DNA from 2 places in the Candidatus Endowatersipora endosymbiont of Watersipora subatra genome. Region 1 is predicted to be linked to the other one. Evidence: predicted binding sites of a transcription regulator. Region 1 holds the regulator's gene; the other holds the start of a gene.
The links. Region 1 encodes HrcA, which represses chaperone genes, less so after heat shock. Its sites were predicted from a motif close to GTTAGCACTCNCNNNNNGNGAGTGCTAAC; they were not measured.
Positions count from the first base shown of each region.

Region 2: AAGD37_RS00400 (co-chaperone GroES) is a predicted target of HrcA. The motif match lies at 4,437-4,465, and genes of this name have one in related genera.

Region 1 covers NZ_OZ032160.1:243,990-254,031, forward strand. Annotated here, with positions in the region: gene AAGD37_RS01180 (ion transporter) at 1-431, opposite strand, end outside; tRNA gene AAGD37_RS01185 (tRNA-Arg) at 745-821, opposite strand; gene rph (ribonuclease PH) at 972-1,718, opposite strand; gene hrcA (heat-inducible transcriptional repressor HrcA) at 1,848-2,930, shown strand; gene grpE (nucleotide exchange factor GrpE) at 3,032-3,781, shown strand; gene AAGD37_RS01205 (ABC transporter ATP-binding protein) at 3,778-5,436, opposite strand; gene AAGD37_RS01210 (ABC transporter permease) at 5,426-6,352, opposite strand; gene AAGD37_RS01215 (ABC transporter permease) at 6,349-7,329, opposite strand; gene AAGD37_RS01220 (ABC transporter substrate-binding protein) at 7,499-9,109, shown strand; gene AAGD37_RS01225 (YebC/PmpR family DNA-binding transcriptional regulator) at 9,212-9,955, shown strand; gene AAGD37_RS01230 (aldehyde dehydrogenase family protein) at 9,947-10,042, opposite strand, start outside.
Region 2 covers NZ_OZ032160.1:86,473-96,514, forward strand. Annotated here, with positions in the region: gene AAGD37_RS00385 (bifunctional riboflavin kinase/FAD synthetase) at 1-383, shown strand, start outside; gene hisS (histidine--tRNA ligase) at 692-2,197, shown strand; gene groL (chaperonin GroEL) at 2,347-4,002, opposite strand; gene AAGD37_RS00400 (co-chaperone GroES) at 4,065-4,361, opposite strand; gene AAGD37_RS00405 (methyltransferase domain-containing protein) at 4,683-5,564, shown strand; gene AAGD37_RS00410 (alpha/beta hydrolase) at 5,619-6,350, opposite strand; gene AAGD37_RS00415 (glycosyltransferase family 4 protein) at 6,426-7,592, shown strand; gene infC (translation initiation factor IF-3) at 7,713-8,264, shown strand; gene fdxA (ferredoxin FdxA) at 8,365-8,703, opposite strand; gene gshB (glutathione synthase) at 8,782-9,723, opposite strand.

The DNA of each region.
Region 1 (10,042 bases):
AAAACATAAAAGACAAGCAGCATCAATACGATGATGGATCCCATACCAGGAAGAGCCGCAACTAGCCCAGTCACGACTTTTTTTAATGAAGGAACAACAGACAACAATCTCAAAATGCGTAAGATTCTAAATGCTCGAAATACGCTAAAACTGCCAGATGCAGGAACTAAAGCAATGGCTATAACAAGAAAGTCGAAAACACGCCAAGGATCAAGAAAAAAACGGTAGCGATACACGTAAAGACGAAGAAGTAACTCGATAACAAAAAACAAAAGAATGATATTATCAAAAATTATCAGTATTAGACCACATGTACTCATAATATGAGGACTGGTCTTTAAGCCTAAAATAAGAGAATTCAGAATAATTATATAAATAATCGAATATTCAAATCTTCGATCACTAATGAAAGTAATAATCTTTTCGCGCATAGATTGTTTTTATAAGATAAGGATTAGCGTGTCTCAAAAGTCACCCTTCCCTATCGAATGGTATCGATTCATCCACGACCTTAATGTATGAGAATGGCGCTCAAATACTGCTTACGGCTAAAACAGAAACAATAAAGCCTTACGAAATCAATAACCTACTATAAACAAAATAGTCACAATAAAATCAAGGATAATAGACAACATGACTTTTCACCTTTTTAAAATTAAAGTAAAATTAAATATAGCATCTTTTTTTGAATCCTGCAACCTGAAACGGTCCTTCAATAAAGGAAGTAGACTAACTTCAAACAATTGGCGCGCCCGAGAGGATTCGAACCTCCGACCTCTGCCTTCGGAGGGCAGTGCTCTATCCAGCTGAGCTACGGGTGCATCTCATGGGACTTGAAACATTCCTATCGATTCGAAAATTAAATTTCAAGACGAGAGATCCATTATGATTAACAAATGAGATCGCAGGATATGTTCAGAAAAAATCTGAATATTTTCAGACTTCAGAAACCATCACTCCCAATTTTAGGTTTACATCATTACATCAGTCAAGGGCCTGACCTCTCCTCTCATTGAGGATTTCTGAAGCTCAACTAGCTCACGAATGCCTTTCTTTGCAAGATTCAGGAGCTGATAAAATTCCTTTTCTGAGAAAGGAGAGCCTTCTGCAGTCGCCTGTATTTCAACTATATGGCCAGAACTAGTCATCACAAAATTTGCATCCATTTCGGCTTCACTATCTTCTTTGTAATCCAAATCGAGAACAGGTGTACCATTGTGGATACCACAAGAAATAGCAGCAACTTGATCTTTCAAGATAGTACCATCAACCATCGAACAGGCTTTCATCCAGTTGAGACAATCCCTTAACGCAACCCATGCACCTGTAATTGAAGCCGTCCGTGTCCCTCCATCGGCCTGTATCACATCGCAATCTAGTGAAATCTGTCTCTCACCAAGGGCTTGCAAATCAACGACTGTACGTAAGGAGCGCCCAATCAGGCGTTGAATTTCTTGGTTACGGCCTGCTTGCTGAAAACGAGTCGATTCTCGACGCATCCGTGATCTAGTTGACCTTGGTAACATGCCATATTCTGCGGTAACCCATCCTTTTCCCTTACCCCTTAACCACCGTGGAACTCGCTCTTCAAGTGATGCTGTGCACAAAACATGAGTATTGCCCAATTTTGCTAAACATGATCCTTCCGCATATCTGGAACATCCAGATTCAAGGCTAACCATACGAATTTCATTTGCAGCACGTTTTGATGGTCTCATTATTTCATATCCAAACAAATAAATATAAGTAGATGAATATTCTTTTATACCTTCTATAGACTAAGACGCAAATGATCTGATGATTTAAAGGGATTGCAAAAACGGTGAGTGCCTATTTATATTGCAATTATGAACTCTCTGAGAGCTACGATGCCCTATCAACATATCCAATCTCTTGATGATCGCTCAAGCGAGATATTTTGTCATATAGTTGAAACTTATCTTGATTGTGGAGAACCTCTGGGGTCTTACAATCTAGCACGTCAATTATCAGTTACACTATCACCAGCATCGGTTCGAAATGTCATGGCAAACCTTGAGAATCGTGGATTGATCTATGCACCCCATGTGAGTTCAGGACGCTTGCCAACTGAACTAGGGCTACGCTATTTTGTTGACGATTTTTTGGAAATTGGTGATCTCACCAAAGAGGAGCGTCATTCTATCGAATCTCAAGTGACAGCCGCATCTATGAAAAAGACAATCGATGCAGTTCTAACAGAGGCTAGTCAGATGCTATCTGGACTGACTCAAGGCGCAGGGTTAGTCATTGCAGCTAAAAGCAATAGACTACGCTTGAAGCATATTGAATTTATCCGTTTGGAAGCAACTAAAGCACTAGTTATTGTCGTGGATGAGAATGGATCGGTTGAAAATCGTATTCTTGAATTGCCACCGGATATGGAAACGTCAACATTGATTGCAGCCTCTAACTATCTCAATACTCATATTGTTGGTCTTACCATCGATGAAGCTAAATCTTCTATTTCTACAGGCTTGCAATCTGCAAAAAATGAAATTGATGATCTTGCCTGTACTTTGGTTAACCAGGGACTTGCTACCTGGGAAGGTACGGGAAACGATCAGATGCCCCAACTCATTATTCGCGGTCGTGGAAATCTACTTGGTGATCTTGAACCGAGCGCAGATTTGGAACGATTGAGGCATCTATTTGATGAAATGGAATCAAAACAGGGATTAATGGAACTTCTCAACCTTGTTGAGGAAGGTGAAGGGGTAAAAATCTTCATCGGATCTGAAAATAAAATGTTTTCCCTTTCTGGATCATCGGTTGTTGTCGCTCCTTACAGAGGTAACAAACACCGTATTATCGGTGCAGTCGGTGTTATTGGGCCCACTCGTCTGAATTATGCGCGAATTGTCCCGATGGTGGATTATATAGCGAAGGTCGTCAGTAGACTTTTATCATAAGAGAAAAAGGACTGAGCTAGTCTTGATTTTTGTTAATATTCAGCCGAAGATGGGTTCCATGAACAATAGTCTAAATATAAATAATTGAGTGGAGTAGTTCCATGTTGGATGATCAGAACGGAGAGAATATCCTTTTTGAGACTGTTAATGCTGAATCAGGAAACATGATGGAACAAGAACAAACTAGGTTTGATTCATCTGATTTGGAAATCAAAAAAGAACAGGTTTTAGAACAAGAACAAACTATTTTCGAATCTGATACAGATCCTGATAATAAGTCATACACCAGCGATTTCACAACTTTTTTAACTCTAATCGAAAATTTGAAGAAAGAAAATGAAGAGTTAAAAGATAAAGCCTTACGCGCTGTTGCTGATACAGAAAATCTGCGCCATCGCTCTAAACGTGAAATTTCTGATGCTCGAGCCTATGCCGTTACTAATTTTTCCCGTGATATTCTGAATGTTTCAGATAATCTTCAGCGTGCTATTCAAGCTGTTCCTGACCAAAAGAGTGAAGAGGTTTCTGATGATTTCAAGGCACTGGTTGAGGGCGTAAAAATGACTCAGCGTGACCTTTTGAAAGTTTTAGTTAATCATGGTATTAAAAAGCTGGAGATAGAGCCTGAAGGGCAGAAGTTTGATCCTAATTTCCATCAAGCGATGTTTGAAATTCCTAATCCTAATGTTCCTCACAATTCAATTGCAGAGGTTATCCAGGATGGGTATATGATTGGTGAGCGTGTGTTGAGGCCTGCAATGGTCGGTGTGGCTAAAGGTGGTTCAAAATTTGAGGATGTTCAATATAAGGACGTATCTCCTGAACTTCAAGAAAAACTACCAGAAACTTAAGAAAAAGGTTGAGATAACCGTGTTGAATGGCGCTTCTTCATAAGATTACTCAGCCAGTTAGGGTCCATTTGAGGGGCTGATGACAGTAATAACTCTGTATAATCTGGGTGGGGTGGTGATAGAATAGCGCTTTTCATGCCCTGCTCAATAACATAACCTTGATGCATCACAACAATTTCATCAGAAATCGCCCTAACGACCGTGATATCATGGGTGATGAATAGGTAGGAAAGACTCAATTCCTTCTGTAAGTAGAGCAACAGCTTGAGAATACCTTCTTGTACGATCTGATCGAGTGCGGACGTGATCTCATCACAGATGATAATTTCAGGATCGGCAGCTAAAGCTCTTGCTATGCAAATACGTTGTTTTTGACCGCCAGACATTTCAGATGGAAGGCGATTAAGGAAGCTTTCATCGAGCTCAATCATCTCGAGTAAATCACGAATCCGCTTATTGTGCTCAATGCGTGTTAAATTATGATAAAATTCGAGGGGCCGTCCGATAATTTCGGCAACCGTCTGTTTAGGATTCATAGCAGTATCTGCTATTTGATAAATCATCTGAATACGACGAAGCTGCTCTGTTGTTCTATCTTTCAAAAGAGGTGGGAGAGTCTCTCCGTCAAATTTTACATAACCGCTCATTGGCGATAAAAGGCCAGTCATAACACGCGCTGTCGTAGATTTTCCTGAACCAGATTCCCCAACAACAGCAACCGTCTTGCCTCGGGGAATAGAAATAGAAACCTTATTTAGAATCTTCAGTGAATTTTCGTAAGCAGCGTCAACGTTCTGAATTGATAGAAGAATATCATCTGATTTCTCTTCAGCTTTTTCAATTGAACGAACTGACCACAGAGATTTAGTGTAGTCTTCCTTTGGTGAGAACAGCATCTCATGTGTTTCTGCCTCTTCTACCTCCATACCATATCGAAGCACTTTAATCTTGTCTGCAATTTGGGCAACAATAGCAAGATCATGGGTGATGTAGATTGCAGCAGTGTTAAAACGATCAACAACATGACGCATTGCCGCAAGAACTTCGACCTGAGTAGTTACATCTAGAGCTGTCGTTGGTTCATCAAAAATAATAAGATCCGGGCGTGGCGATATAGCCATGGCTGTCATAATTCTCTGCAATTGTCCCCCCGAAACCTGATGAGGATAACGGCTACCAATATTTTCAGGATCAGGTAATTGTAAGGATTCATATAACTCAATAGCGTCTAAATAAGCCTCTTTTTTACTTCGGAGATTATGATCAATTGTTACTTCAACGGTTTGTTTAATGAGTCTGTGGACTGGATTAAATGAAGCCATAGCAGACTGAGAAACATAAGAAATTCTGACGCCCCAAAGCTTACGTTTTTCGGTTTCATTTGTTGTTACCAGATTGATCCCATTAAAATTAATGATACCCGATTTAATTTTACAGCCTGGACGTGCAAATCCCATAGCTGCTAACCCAAGCGTTGATTTGCCAGCGCCCGATTCTCCAATTAGCCCTATCACTTCTCCTCGGCACAAAGTTAGATCAACTCCCTTGATGATTTTATGCCATCTTTCATCACTAAACCCATCAACTTCAACATTCCGCATCTCAAGTAGAAGATCACCTTTTCTACCACTACCACGATTAAGATTACTGATCATCGTGTAATCCACTTGTTTTCTGTAGAACCCAGTCAACAACAAAATTAATGGCAATTACCAACAAAGCAATCGTGCCAGCTGGGAGAAGAGGAGTAAGCGCAGAATTAATATCATATTGAGCAAACTGAATCAGGGAAGATGTATCTCTGACCATTGATCCCCAGTCAGCCGTTGGGGGCTGGATTCCCAAGCCCAGGTAAGAAAGAGCAGTCAGAGTTAAAAAGACGAAAGAAAATCTTAAACCGAATTCTGCGATCAGCGTAGGCATAATATTCGGAAGAATTTCTCTTCGCATAACCCATCCGAACCCTTCTCCACGGAGACGGGCCACTTCTACATAGTCAGTCACAACTACATTCATTGAAACGGCACGAGTTAATCGAAAAACACGGGTTGAATCTAGTAATGCTATTATTAAAATTAGGTTCATCGGGGTTGAACCCAAAACAGCCAACAGCATTAACGCAAAAATCAAACTAGGAATAGCCATCAAGACATCAACAAAACGGCTAATTATTTGATCTAACCATCTCCCCATAATGGCAGCTAAAAGACCCCAAAAACCACCAATTACAAAGGATAGGGTCGTTGTCACTAAAGCAAGTCCCATTGTGTTGCGAGCACCATATATCAGACGAGAGAGAATATCACGACCAATCTGATCTGTGCCTAAAATGTGAGTATTATCCCATGGTGAAAAGGATACTGAAAAAATTTCTGTTTCTCCAAAAGGAGCAATGAGCGGCGCACCAATCGCAATAACAATATAAAAGCTGGTAACTATCATGCCAAACCAGGCCGTAAAAGGTGCTTTCTTTAAGTTGAGCCATAGACGTTCGTGCCAAGGCCGCCGTCTTTGTCTTTGGGGATGGCCTAATTTATCATCAGTAGAATATATCTGATATTCCTTCCTCATCTTGGATATAGCAATCTTGGATTTGTGACGATCCCAATAATATCTGCTATTAGGTTCAAAATGATATAGGTTGCTCCTAATATCAGAGCACAAGCCTGTACCACCGGAATATCCCTGTTCGTCACGGCATCTACCATTAGTTGACCGATGCCAGGATAAGCAAAGACGGATTCAACAATAACAACCCCCACAACCAGATAAGCTAAATTAAAGGCAATAACTGATGCGATAGGTGCCCATGCATTAGGGAGGGCATGCCGTAAAATAATCCGTGCCGGCGATTGGCCTTTCAATCGAGCCATCTCTATGTAGGGACTAGCTAATAAACTGATGATGGAAGCGCGTGTCATACGCATCATATGTGCAACGATAACTAAAGTGAGTGTAATAATCGGTAACCCAAGCCTATAGAGTCTCTCCCCTATATCCATGACATCATGTATGTTAGGTAATGAAGGAAAAATTTTCCATATTGAGGCAAAACAGAGTATCAAAATATAGGAAACCAAAAACTCTGGAAGTGAAATCGTGGCAAGTGTAATAATGTTGGCCATACGATCATAGAGAGAATTCCGATACAGCGCAGCTGTAATACCCAAAAACAAGGATAAAGGAACCGCTACAAGTGCGGTAGCAGTCGCAAGAAAAAAAGTATTCCATAATCTTAGTGCAATTAGATCCCAAACAGGGCGAGACCGATCTACTCCGGAGGAAGTACGTCCAGAAAAAGATATGCCAAAGTCACCTTGTATAGCTCTGAATATCCATTCACAATACCGAATGAATGCTGACTTATCTAATCCGAGTTCGATACGAATGATTTCCACTGTCTCTTGAGTGGCTGCTTGACCTAACGTTGCTTGAGCAAAATCTCCAGGCAAAAAAAGCAAAGCACAAAAAATAATTACAGAAACAAAAAATAATGTGATCAAGCCTAAACCTAATCGTTGAAAAATGATTAACAATACCGGATTCAAACTCAACACCGTTTTACGTTTACGACCCAAATCATTTAGGCTATTTTACACCTTGTAATGTTAAGCACAGGAAATGACATTGTAAACAGCTCGGTGAGATTAACGGATATTGCTTGTGGTAGCATTCATATAGCATATGGATTCCAATTGGTTAAGGAGAGATATATCGATGGATTCCTTGAAAGAGATCTTTTGTACTCATCAGTCAGAGAAAATATATAAGGGTGGGGTCAGTCGCAGAAAATTTGTATCATCTTTAGCTGCGACCGTTATGTTAACCCCTTACGCTTTTTCGATAGTTGACAGTGCTTTAGCGATAACACCACGAAAGAAGGGAAAATTTCGCCTCGGCATGGGTCATGGATCAACAACAGATTCTCTTGATCCTGCTACCTATGAAAATGATATGATGGCCCATATAGCTTGTTCATGGGGGAATCAATTGACAGAGATAAACAACAAAGGTCAACTTATTCCTGAACTTGCAGAAAATTTTGAATCGAATGATGGCAAAAAATGGTTCTTTAAATTACGTAAGGGAGTTGAATTTCATAACGGTAAAACGCTTGATTCAAACGATATCATTGCGACCATCAATTATCATCGGGATGAAAGTTCGAAGTCTGCAGCTAAAGGTCATCTTGAATCTATCAAAAGTATCATAAAAGACAGTAAGTATACTGTCTTATTTGAATTGAAAAGTGCCAATGCGGACTTTCCTTATATCCTTTCTGACTATCATTTTGGCATTATGCCTGCTAAAGATGGCATAATCAATCCAACATCAGGTATTGGTACCGGGGGGTATGTACTGCAGACATGGGAACCAGGCATTCGATTCGAAGCCAAACGAAATCTTAATTATTTCAAAGACGATAAAGCCCATTTTGATGAGATTGAAATTCTATCTATTATAGACTTAGGTGCACGTCAAAGTGCGTTGATGAATGGTGATGTTGATGTAGTCGACCGATTAAGTACTCAAACGGTTGGACTCATCACTCTCAATCCAAATATCTCGATTCTTGAAAAAACAGGTACCCTTCATTATGCATTCCCGATGCGTCTGGACAGCGCTCCTTTCAATAATTTCGATCTGCGTATGGCGATAAAACTTTCTGTAAAACGTCAAGAACTTATTGATAAAATTCTCTTTGGTCATGGTACGTTAGGTAACGATATTCCGCTTTCAAAGGCTAATCGTTTCTTAGCAGCTTCTCTCTCACAACGGGAATTTGATCTAGAAAAAGCCGCCATGCACTATAAGAAATCCGGTCATAGTGGAAAAATTCAATTATCTTGTTCAGAGGCTGCTTTCGACGGTGCTGTTGATGCCGCACAACTGATTGCTGCCTCTGCTAAGGAAGTCGGTATGAAGATCGAAGTCGTGAGAGAACCTCAAGACGCTTATTGGTCCAATGTTTGGAACAAAAAGGGCTGGACAGCTTGTTTCTGGAGTGGCCGTCCTACAGCTGATTGGATGTTCACAACTGCCTATGTTGATTCGACTGAATGGAACGATACAGCTTGGAAAAACACCAATGATGCTAAGAAATTTAATAGGCTTGTCAAGGAAGCCCGTAGCGAACTAGATATAGAAAGACGGGCAATTCTTTATCATGAAGCACAGGTCTTATTGCATAATGATGGTGGTGCATTGATACCGATGTTCGCTAATCATATTATGGGTCTTTCTAAGAAAATTGGCCATTCCAAAGATGTTGCAGCAAATTCAAATCTCGATGGTCACAAGGCTTGCGAGCGTTGGTGGTTTGTGTGAAGATTATGATCTTATCCAGTCATTTTAAGAAAGACATGGAGTAGCTATCAGGTTTTTATCTAGAAACCTATTTGCACAGATATCCGGAGTCTCCCCTCATCCATGGCAGGTCATTCGAAATTTAAAAACATCATGCATCGTAAAGGACAGCAGGACGCTTTCCGTTCAAGGATGTTCGCAAAACTTTCAAGAGAAATCTCCATCGCATCAAAAGTGGGAGGAGTCGATCCTAATAGTAATCCACGGCTTCGCTTGGCTATACAAAGTGCGAAAAGTCAGTCTATGCCGAAGGAAAACATTCAAAGAGCTGTTAACAAGGGAGGGGGCAGTAGCTCTGAAGATTATTTTGAAATCCGCTATGAAGGATATGGTCCTGGTGGAGTGGCGATTCTTGTCGAAGCTCTAACAGATAATAGAAATAGATCAGCCGGTAATATACGGACGTATTTTGTGAAACATGGTGGTCAGATGAGCGAAACGGGTTCTGTTGGTTTCATGTTTGATCGAGTCGGTGAAATTCGTTATTCCACTGCTGTGGGGAGTGAAGAAAGAATTATGAAAGCAGTCATGGAAGTTGGTGCTAATGACATGGAAACAAACGAGAAAGAGTACACCATCATCTGTAATTGTGAGCTACTCAGCACGATGTCAATTACCCTCGAAGACATTTTAGGAGAAGCAAAGTCAGTTAGAGTGACCTGGAAGCCGAAGAACCGAGTATCTATTAGTCAAGAAAAAGAAGATCTTTTGATGAAGCTATTTGAGGCCTTACAAGATGATGACGATGTTCAAAACATTTATTCAAACTTCGAAATTGATAAATATCCTTATCCTAATCTAGTCTAGTGTCCAACCACCAATTGATCGAACTTCAAGAAATTCTTCTAATCCCCAAACACCTCCTTCTCGTCCATTACCTGATTGTTTCATACC
Region 2 (10,042 bases), 160 kb from region 1:
GTCAGAGGATCGGAAGAACACTAGGATATCCTACCGCAAATTTGTCATTACCATCGACTTGTCACCTCGCTTATGGTATTTATGCTGTTCGTCTAAGACGCGAAAATGGTCAGCTTTATGATGGTGTTGCAAGTTATGGTCGAAGACCGACTATAGGTCATGGAGAAGTCTTGCTAGAAATTTTTATTTTTGATTTTTCGGGTGATCTCTATGGCGAAGAACTATCAATTTCTTTATTTGATCATATCCGCAGAGAAAAAAAATTTAAAAATATCAGAGATCTTATAAAACGAATGGATCAGGATTCGATAACAGCTCGTAAAATTCTAAGAGGAGCTAGACCTTTTTCCAGATTGGATAAGATCATGAATTTTTCAATGTAGACAATGGATAGGCCCCTCATTCTGATGACCAGCTCGATCCGGTCAATTCACGAACAAGATCAAAATCTGAATTTACAAATATTGAAGATTAGTACCAATCTAAGTGATAACAATGCTAACGTCTCTGAAGACTTTAATTACCCATATCTATACCCTCGTGGAAGTTGTACAATTACAGTTACAGAAGCTGTAGAATCTATAGTATAGAAGATCACCTATAAACACCTTGAGGTCTATAAAAACCCTAATCAAGAATAGGGCGATTAAATCCTGAATCAATATAGAAATTGACTAGACTTTAAAAAACAATGACTGAAACATTAAAATCAAAACAACTCTCGCGTTTGAAAGCATGCCAACCGCGTGGGGTTGTTGATCGTTCATCGCATGACATTCGTATAACTGAGGCGATGATGATCAAAATTCGTGACGTTTATGAGCAATATGGGTTTGACCCAATTGAAACTCCCATTTTTGAATATACTGATGTACTTGGCAAATTCTTACCGGATATAGATCCATCTAACGATGGTTTTTTTTCTCTTCAGGACAGCGATGAAAAATGGATCAGTTTACGCTATGATTTAACCACCCCTCTTGCCCGTCACTTTGCGCAAAATATCAATACGCTACAGGTACCGTATCGTACTTATCGGTCAGGATGGGTTTTTCGGGATGAAAAGCCAGGCCCAGATCGTTTCCGTCAATTTATGCAATTTGATGTGGACACAGTGGGTGCCCCAAGCTCTTCTGCAGATGCAGAAATGTGTATGATGATGGCTGATACAATGGAAGCTTTAGGTATTGCCCGTGGAGACTATATTATACGAGTCAATAATCGTAAAGTACTAGATGGAATTATGGACATCATTGGTCTTAATGGCAATGACAATGCCTACAAGAGGCTTACCGTCCTAAGGTCTATCGATAAACTAGATAAGGTTGGTGAATTGGGAGTCAAACATCTGCTAGGAACAGGGCTCACAGATGAGAGTGGAGATTTCATCAAAGGTGCTGGACTATCTATCGAACAGATCGATATGATCATCGGCTATATGCATGGTGAGATCAGTCCTTCTCTTAAGGAAAATGCTTCTTACATGCAAGGATATTCTGAACTGGATATCATTGCATCTCTGGTTGATCGTGCCGGTTATAGTTTAAGTCAAATCAAAATAGATCCCTCAGTTGTTCGTGGATTAGAATATTATACAGGCTCTATCTATGAATGTGAGTTAACCTTTCCTATTACGAATGAAAATAGTGAAATGATTAGATTCGGTGCGGTTGCTGGTGGAGGCCGTTATGATAGGCTGATTAAGCGTTTCACGGGTCTAGATATCCCCGCTACAGGATTTTCAATTGGTGTATCACGATTGAAAGTAGCTCTTAAAAAGATAGGTAAATTTTCGAATGAATGTATCAAAGCCCCTGTCATTGTTTGTGTTATGGATCGACATATAGAAGCTGTGGCAGAATACCAAAGCATGGTTCAGGATTTACGAAATGCAGGTATAAGAGTAGAAATGTATCAGGGAAATCCAAAACGATTTGGCAAACAACTGCAATATGCTGATCGACGGGGCTCGCCTATTGCCATTATTCAAGGTTCACATGAACGTGAAGCAGGACAAGTTCAGGTCAAGAATCTAATTGAAGGCAAGTGTTTGGCAAAAGAAATGAAAGATCATGCAGAGTGGCGTAAAAATCATCGTGCTTATCGACTTGTTGCTCGTGATCAGCTTGTATCTGTGGTACAAGAGATTTTGGCAGAACAGGTTGAGGTTGAAAAGAACCAGAATCAGACAAGTTAATGGACTAAAATTTTGATGGTTAGGATAGTGATACGAGAAAAAGCTTAGAATAATTTTATCCTTGACCAGAAAAGAAAAAGGGACCAGGCTTCCCTTATCAGGAAGCCTGGTCCCTTAACTTAACGTAGACATTATAGAGTGAGAGAAGTCTACATCATTCCCCCACCCATACCGCCACCCATACCACCCATATCAGGCATAGATGGATTATGAGATGATGTCTCTTTTGACGGTTTTTCAGCAACCATTGCCTCTGTTGTAATCAAGAGGCTAGCTATTGAAGCTGCATCTTGCAAAGCATGACGAACAACCTTCATAGGATCAATGATTCCCATTGAAACCATGTCGCCATATTTTCCGGTTTGAGCATTATAGCCATAAGCAGAACTGTTATTACTCATAATCTGACCAACAACAACTGACCCCTCATCACCAGCGTTTTCTGCTATCTGACGCAATGGAGACTGCAGAGCACGACGAATAATCTTGACGCCAGCAGCTTGATCAGGATTTTCACCTTCACATTTTATCTCAGAAGAGGCACGCAAAAGAGCAACACCACCACCAGGAACTATACCTTCTTCAACTGCAGCACGTGTTGCATTTAACGCATCGTCAACACGGTCTTTTTTCTCTTTTACTTCAACTTCAGTAGCACCACCGATGGAAATTACAGCAACACCACCAGCAAGTTTTGCAAGACGTTCTTGAAGTTTTTCACGATCGTAATCTGAAGAAGTTTCTTCAATCTGTTGTTTAATTTGAGCAACACGACCTTCTACGTCTCCCTTCTCACCAGCACCATCAACAATTGTTGTTTCTTCTTTAGAAATAGAAATACGCTTAGCAGTACCCAGCATATCGAGAGTCACACTTTCTAGCTTGATTCCTAAATCTTCGGAAATAACCTGACCACCAGTTAGAACAGCGATATCCTCGAGCATTGCTTTCCGACGATCTCCAAATCCAGGGGCCTTGACAGCAGATACTTTAAGACCACCGCGTAGTTTGTTAACAACAAGAGTCGCCAACGCTTCGCCTTCGATATCTTCTGCGACGATCAACAGTGGTTTGCCAGATTGAACAACAGCTTCTAGAATAGGCAGCATAGCCTGCAATGATGACAGTTTTTTCTCATGTAGAAGAATATAAGGATCGTCCAATTCACACATCATTTTTTCAGAATTGGTAACAAAGTAAGGTGAGAGATAACCACGATCAAATTGCATACCCTCAACAACATCAAGACTTGACTCAAGGGATTTTGCCTCTTCAACCGTTATAACACCCTCATTTCCAACACGCTGCATCGCTTCAGCAATACGAGTGCCGATTTCTTCCTCGCCGTTAGCTGATATGGTACCAACTTGAGCAACCTCATCAGAATCTTTAATTTTTTTGGACATTTTTTTAAGAGATTCGACGACCTCATCGACAGCAGCATTGATTCCACGTTTTAGATCCATTGGATTCATTCCAGCAGCAACTGCTTTGACCCCTTCACGAACAATAGATTGTGCTAAAACTGTTGCTGTTGTCGTACCATCGCCTGCCTCATCATTCGTTTTCGATGCAACTTCGCGAACCATCTGTGCACCCATATTCTCAAACTTGTCTTCAAGTTCTATTTCCTTAGCAACAGATACACCATCTTTTGTGATACGAGGGGCACCAAATGATTTGTCGAGAACAACGTTACGACCTTTAGGACCTAGCGTAACTTTTACAGCGTCAGCCAGAATATCAACACCACGTAGCATGCGAGCGCGAGCATCTGAACCAAATTTGACTTCTTTAGCAGCCATTATTTTAAACTCCTTTGTATTTGCGTCTTCACGCAAGTTTAATATTTTGAGAACTATTAAGCTTAGCCAATAACACCCATAATGTCGGATTCTTTCATGATTAGCAGATCTTCGCCACCAATCTTAACTTCGGTGCCAGACCATTTGCCAAACAAAACACGATCACCTTGTTCAACATCGAGAGCAACAAGTTTACCACTTTCATCACGGACACCAGAACCAACCGAAACAACTTCCCCTTCGGCAGGTTTTTCCTGAGCATTATCTGGAATGATAATGCCTCCAGCAGTTTTGCTGTCAGCTTCTACTCGACGCACGACAACTCGGTCATGCAACGGACGGAATTTAAGTTTTTCCATAATCTTTTAGATCCTGTATTAGGCTCGCCCTTAAAATGGACATTCCTTAACTTTTTATATTATTCTATAATTAATTATAGCACTCACATTCATTGAGTGCTAACAACTAATGGATGAGATAGTAAGTCATCATCTATAAGTCAAGGGTGAACTGCTAATTTCTTGCTAATAACAAGGATAGAAAAGGATTTCCTTCATGCAATTTTCTAAAAATTAGGCTATAATCCATCCTTCTTTTTCTATGATGAGGATACGGAAGAAGGATTGAAATTTCTTCTTCAAAAGAGCATGAACTGAACTGGAATTAATCGTTACTTAACTATGTTTGATCGTTCTCGACATCTAGCGCGTTTAGCGCGGGCTAAAAATATTTTTGATAACGGACACGATTTTCTCATTCGAGAAACAGTTAAAGACATGATCGAGCGTTTATCTCTTGTGCAACGCCCTTTTGAGGGTGCAATTGCATTGTTTGGTAGAAGCTCTTTTCTCTTTGAGGCCATGAAAGAATGTCATCAAATATCAACTGTTATCCGTATTGAAGACATATTTTCAATTGAAAACTTAGCAGTAAGGACAGAAAAAAGCATTAAAACCTCATCCCCTGATCGAATCATTCTCCCCGAGAATTCAGCCGATCTCATCATCTCCCCTCTTACACTGCACTGGGCCTCCGATCTACCAGGAGCTCTTATTCAGTTACAAAGAATATTACGTCCTGATGGATTACTACTCGCTACATTACCCGGCCCTGGCACTCTATCAGAGTTAAGAGAATCACTTCTAATCGCTGAGAGTGAGATCTACGGGAGGGCTGTCAATCGTATGGATCGATTTACCGATATTCGCGATGCTGGTGCTTTGTTGCAAAGAGCCGGCTTTGCTTTACCAGTCGCCGATCAGTATTGGGTGACTGTGAGGTATAATCAAGTGATGGATCTCATTCGCGATCTTCGACGATTTGCTGCCACCTTTCATTTAAAAAACATATCCAATCCCTGTTTAACACAAGAGATTATGGAAAAACTGATGTTAGTATACAGAGATCGTTTTTCTGACTTAGACGGTCGAATACGGGCCTCTTTCTCTATCATATCCCTGTCAGGATGGGGCCCTCATGAGAGCCAGCAAAAACCCCTAAAACCAGGATCAGCTCAATTTCGACTTTCAGATATCTTAAAAACAAAGGAGCATAAAATATGACGAGCACCGTGAAGACATTGACATTGGTCTTAACGTTACTCTTCTCTCATGCTCTCATCTTAGAAATTCTGTCATAGTTCTTTTCAATAATTTAATGTTTTCATCAGTCGACAGACGATGATCTCCATCTTTGATGAGAGTAAGGGTTACATTGTCTTGCGACAGGCAAGAGAAGAGCCTCATTGTGTGAGAATAAGGGACTTCTGAATCTTTCATCCCCTGAAGGATATGTATCGGAGCATTAACGACTAACTCATCGTCCATCACTAAATTTTTGTCCCCATCATCAAAAAAAAGCTGCCGCATGACATGCGAATCGTTAGAATCATTAATCAATCGTGGTTTCATCAAATATTGAGTAAAATCTGAGGCAGGGGCAATAAGCAACATCCCAGATAATCTCTCTGATTCACGGATTCTTTCTAATTCTTGTGCTACGCGAAGGGCAATCCACGCTCCCATCGATGATCCAAGAACAACCTGTGGTCCCCTTGTAAACTTCCTAAAAACAGAAAGCGCTTGAGCTATCCATGATGAAATGGTTCCATCAACAATATTGCCACTAGATTGTCCATGTCCTGAATAGTCAAATCTTACCGTAGTGCAGCTCAGTTGAGCAGCATGTGCAACCATTGATTCCGCTTTTTTTCCCATCATATCTGATCTAAAACCACCAAACCAGATAAAGCCTGGACCATTACTATCAGCATTTTGTTGAGTTTTTACGGCCAAGACTACAGCAGGGTTAGTATCTGAAAACCTAAACCTATGATTCATTTCCTTCATTCATTATTTTCCTGTATTTCAAAGAGGATTTCTATATTAAAGTAACCTGTCCTTTTAAGTCTGTGAAGAGCTGCGATGAACGAACCAACAATTCTTCAAATTGTACCAGCACTGAAAACCGGCGGGGTCGAGCAAACGGCTCTTGATGTAGGCCATGCGGTCTCCAAAGAAGGCTGGAGATCGCTCATTGCGAGCAGTGGTGGTCGGATGTGTAAAGAGGCTGAGCAATTAGGCAGCGAGCATATCATACTCCCACTGGATACTAAAAACCCTATCGCTCTTTTAAGAAATACAGATCTTCTGAAATCTGTCATTCGATCATACCATGTTGATCTTCTTCATGCTCGTTCAAGGGCTCCGGCTTGGTCTTCGCTATTTGCGGCTCGCCAGACCAATACACCCTTTGTCACGACTTATCACGGTGCATACACTCAAAAAAGCTGGCCGAAGAAATTCTACAATTCAGTTATGGTCCGTGGTGACATGGTCATTGCAAATTCTCAGTGGACAGCTAACCTGATATACAAACGACATCCTTCTGCTTCTCAGAAAATCGTCGCTATTGCACGCGGAATCGATTTTTCAAAGTTTGATCTTTCTGTAATATCTGAAGAACGTCTCATGGCATTGCGCCAAAATTGGAATATTAGGGAGAGCGATATTATATTCCTGAATCTAGCACGTCTGACTCATTGGAAAGGTCAATCGGTTATCATTGAAGCCGCTCGTCAAGTGATCTCGTCTTACCCTTGTGCTCGTTTTATCTTAGCTGGTGATCCACAGGGGCGAACCGATTATGTTGATCGTTTACAAAAAAAAATTACCGAATATGATCTTAAGAATCATTTTGTTTTACCGGGACACTGTAATGATCCTTCTGCTGCTATAGCACTCGCAGATATTATTGTGGTTGCCTCCATTAAAGCTGAAACATTTGGTCGAACAGCCGTTGAAGCAGCCGCTATGGGCAAGCCAGTATTGGCCACACGTATTGGAGCTGTGGAAGAAACGGTTTGTTCAGAGCCTGAATGTATCCATGATCAAAACACTGGATGGAAAGTTAAAGCAGGCAATTCTGAAGAAATGGCAATTGCAATGAACCATATTTTATCGTTAAGTATGAATACGCTTCAGGAAATAGGAACAAGAGCACGTAATCATGTTCATAAGTTTTATTCTGTCGAGCGGATGAGGGAAAAAACTATTGCTGTTTACCGTAGCTTATTAACGAAAAGAAAATAGAAATTAATAAAACTATGTTAATTCATCTGTTTTTCATTAATATCCATGTTATATTGGGTCGGAGGTTGAAATCAATCCTCTTTAAGCTTTATAATGATCATTATTCAGGAGAACACGACCATTCGACGTCCTCATAGAACTGCCGCAATACCACAAAAATCTGGACCACGCGCAAACCAAGAAATTTCTGCTCCTGAAGTACGTCTTATTGATGAGCATGGGGATAACCATGGCTCAGTTCCTCTTGAAGCAGCCCTTGAGATGGCTCTTGATGCAGGTCTTGATTTAGTAGAAATTTCACCAGCCCATAGACCTCCGATTTGTAAAATTCTTGATTTAGGTAAGTATAAATACGCAGCGCAGAAAAAAGCGGCTGAAGCGCGGAAAAAACAAAAAACTATCGAAGTCAAGGAAATAAAAATGCGTCCTAACATTGATACACATGACTATGATGTAAAAATGCGCTCTGTACGCCGATTTTTTGAAGACGGAGATAAAGTCAAAGTGACTTTACGGTTTCGGGGTCGTGAAATGATGCATATAAATCTTGGTATGGATCTTTTACAAAAAGTGAAAGGAGATACAGAAGAAATTGCAAAGGTTGAATCTGAACCTAAACTCGAAGGCCGACAAATGATGATGGTATTGGCTCCGAAAGGTCATGTTTCTTGAATCAAATTCGCTTTGGGTTAAAGAAGCTTGAATACTAGTCTTTATGGCTCGTCTTCATTTTAAAGTGAAAGGGATCGAAAATGGAGTCGTTATGTTATTACTAATTTCCATCGCCTGGAGATTTGCTAAAGTATTTTTCAAATTTACCTTGCTCACCATCAAAATTCTCGGCATCAGCAGGTGGATTCCCTTTCGTGATAATATTAGGCCACTTTTTAGCATATGCAGTGTTAATCTTGAGCCATTTATCCAATCCAGAATTCGTATCAGGCTTTATCGCTTCAGCTGGACATTCTGGTTCGCAGACCCCACAGTCAATGCACTCATCAGGGTGAATGACAAGCATGTTTTCACCCTCATAAAAGCAATCGACAGGACAGACTTCAACACAGTCCATATATTTACATTTGATACAGTTTTCGGTGACAAGATAAGTCATTTCAAAACAAGAACTCTATAAGGAAAGAGATGACTCTTATAACTCACTTTACCTAAAAAGGAGAAAAAATTAAACACTTCACGACCTTTTACCTTCTAAAACACTCCAAAATAATTCAGATATATCAGCTCCACCAAATCTTTTTACTTCGCGTATACCAGTTGGTGATGTTACATTGATTTCAGTCAAGTAACCACCTATAACATCAATTCCGACAAAAATAAAGCCTCTCCTTTTCAATTCTGGACCAATCCTAGCACAAATTTCTTGTTCCTTTTCTGTCATGCTAACAATTTCAGCTTTTCCACCTACATGCATATTAGACCGTGCTTCACCCTGCATTGGTAGCCGATTGATCGCTCCAACAGGGGTACCATCTATTAAGATTATTCTCTTGTCACCTTCCTTGATTTCCTTCAGGTAACGCTGGACAATAAATGGTTCCCGCCACCTATCGTAAAACATTCTAATCAAAGAAAAAAGATTTTCGTTCTCTTCTGAGATCCTAAAAACACCCTCTCCCCCACTGCTGTATAGAGGTTTGATGATAATATCTTTAAACTCATCTCGAAACCTTTTCACCTCATCAGCAGAGCGAGTGATGAGGGTTTCGGGCATTAATTCATTGAATTCAGTGACAAAGATTTTTTCTGGTGCGTTGCGAACCTCTCCTGGGTTGTTGACAACTAATGTACCCGGATGAATACGCTCAAGAAGATGAGTTGCTGTGATATAACCCATATCAAAAGGTGGATCTTGACGCATCAAAATTACATCCATTTTGGCCAGATCTCTTAATTGGGCATCACGTAATGAGTAATGGGCTCCTTTTTTGTCCTTAACCTCTATAATTTCACAAAACGCATAAACATGTCCCTCACGCATCGACAAGCTGTCCACTTCATAGTGGAAGAGAGTATGTCCACGACGCTGAGCCTCGAGCATTAAGGCGAAAGTCGAATCTCCGTTAATATCGATACAGGAAATATGATCCATTTGTACAGCTACTTCCAATCCCATCCTATTTTCTAGTCCATAAACATAAAATCTTTACGTGTGATAATCATCATCTTGATAATCAGTCAATCAAATAGAATCCATTAGTATAGACAGCTCGTTATTTTATGTTAGATCGTTAGAGAAATGAATTGCGCTCTAGTTTTTTAAGGATAGCTTTCCTTTTTGTTTGAGGGTATTTTGATATAACCATGACAGAAAATAATAGAATCTTAAGTTTTTAAATGTTCAGCATATAAAACTGACATTAATGACTTTAGTATGATGAATTTATTCATAGAAAACATTTCCAAACATATCAATTGATTCTGTAAACCCTAGA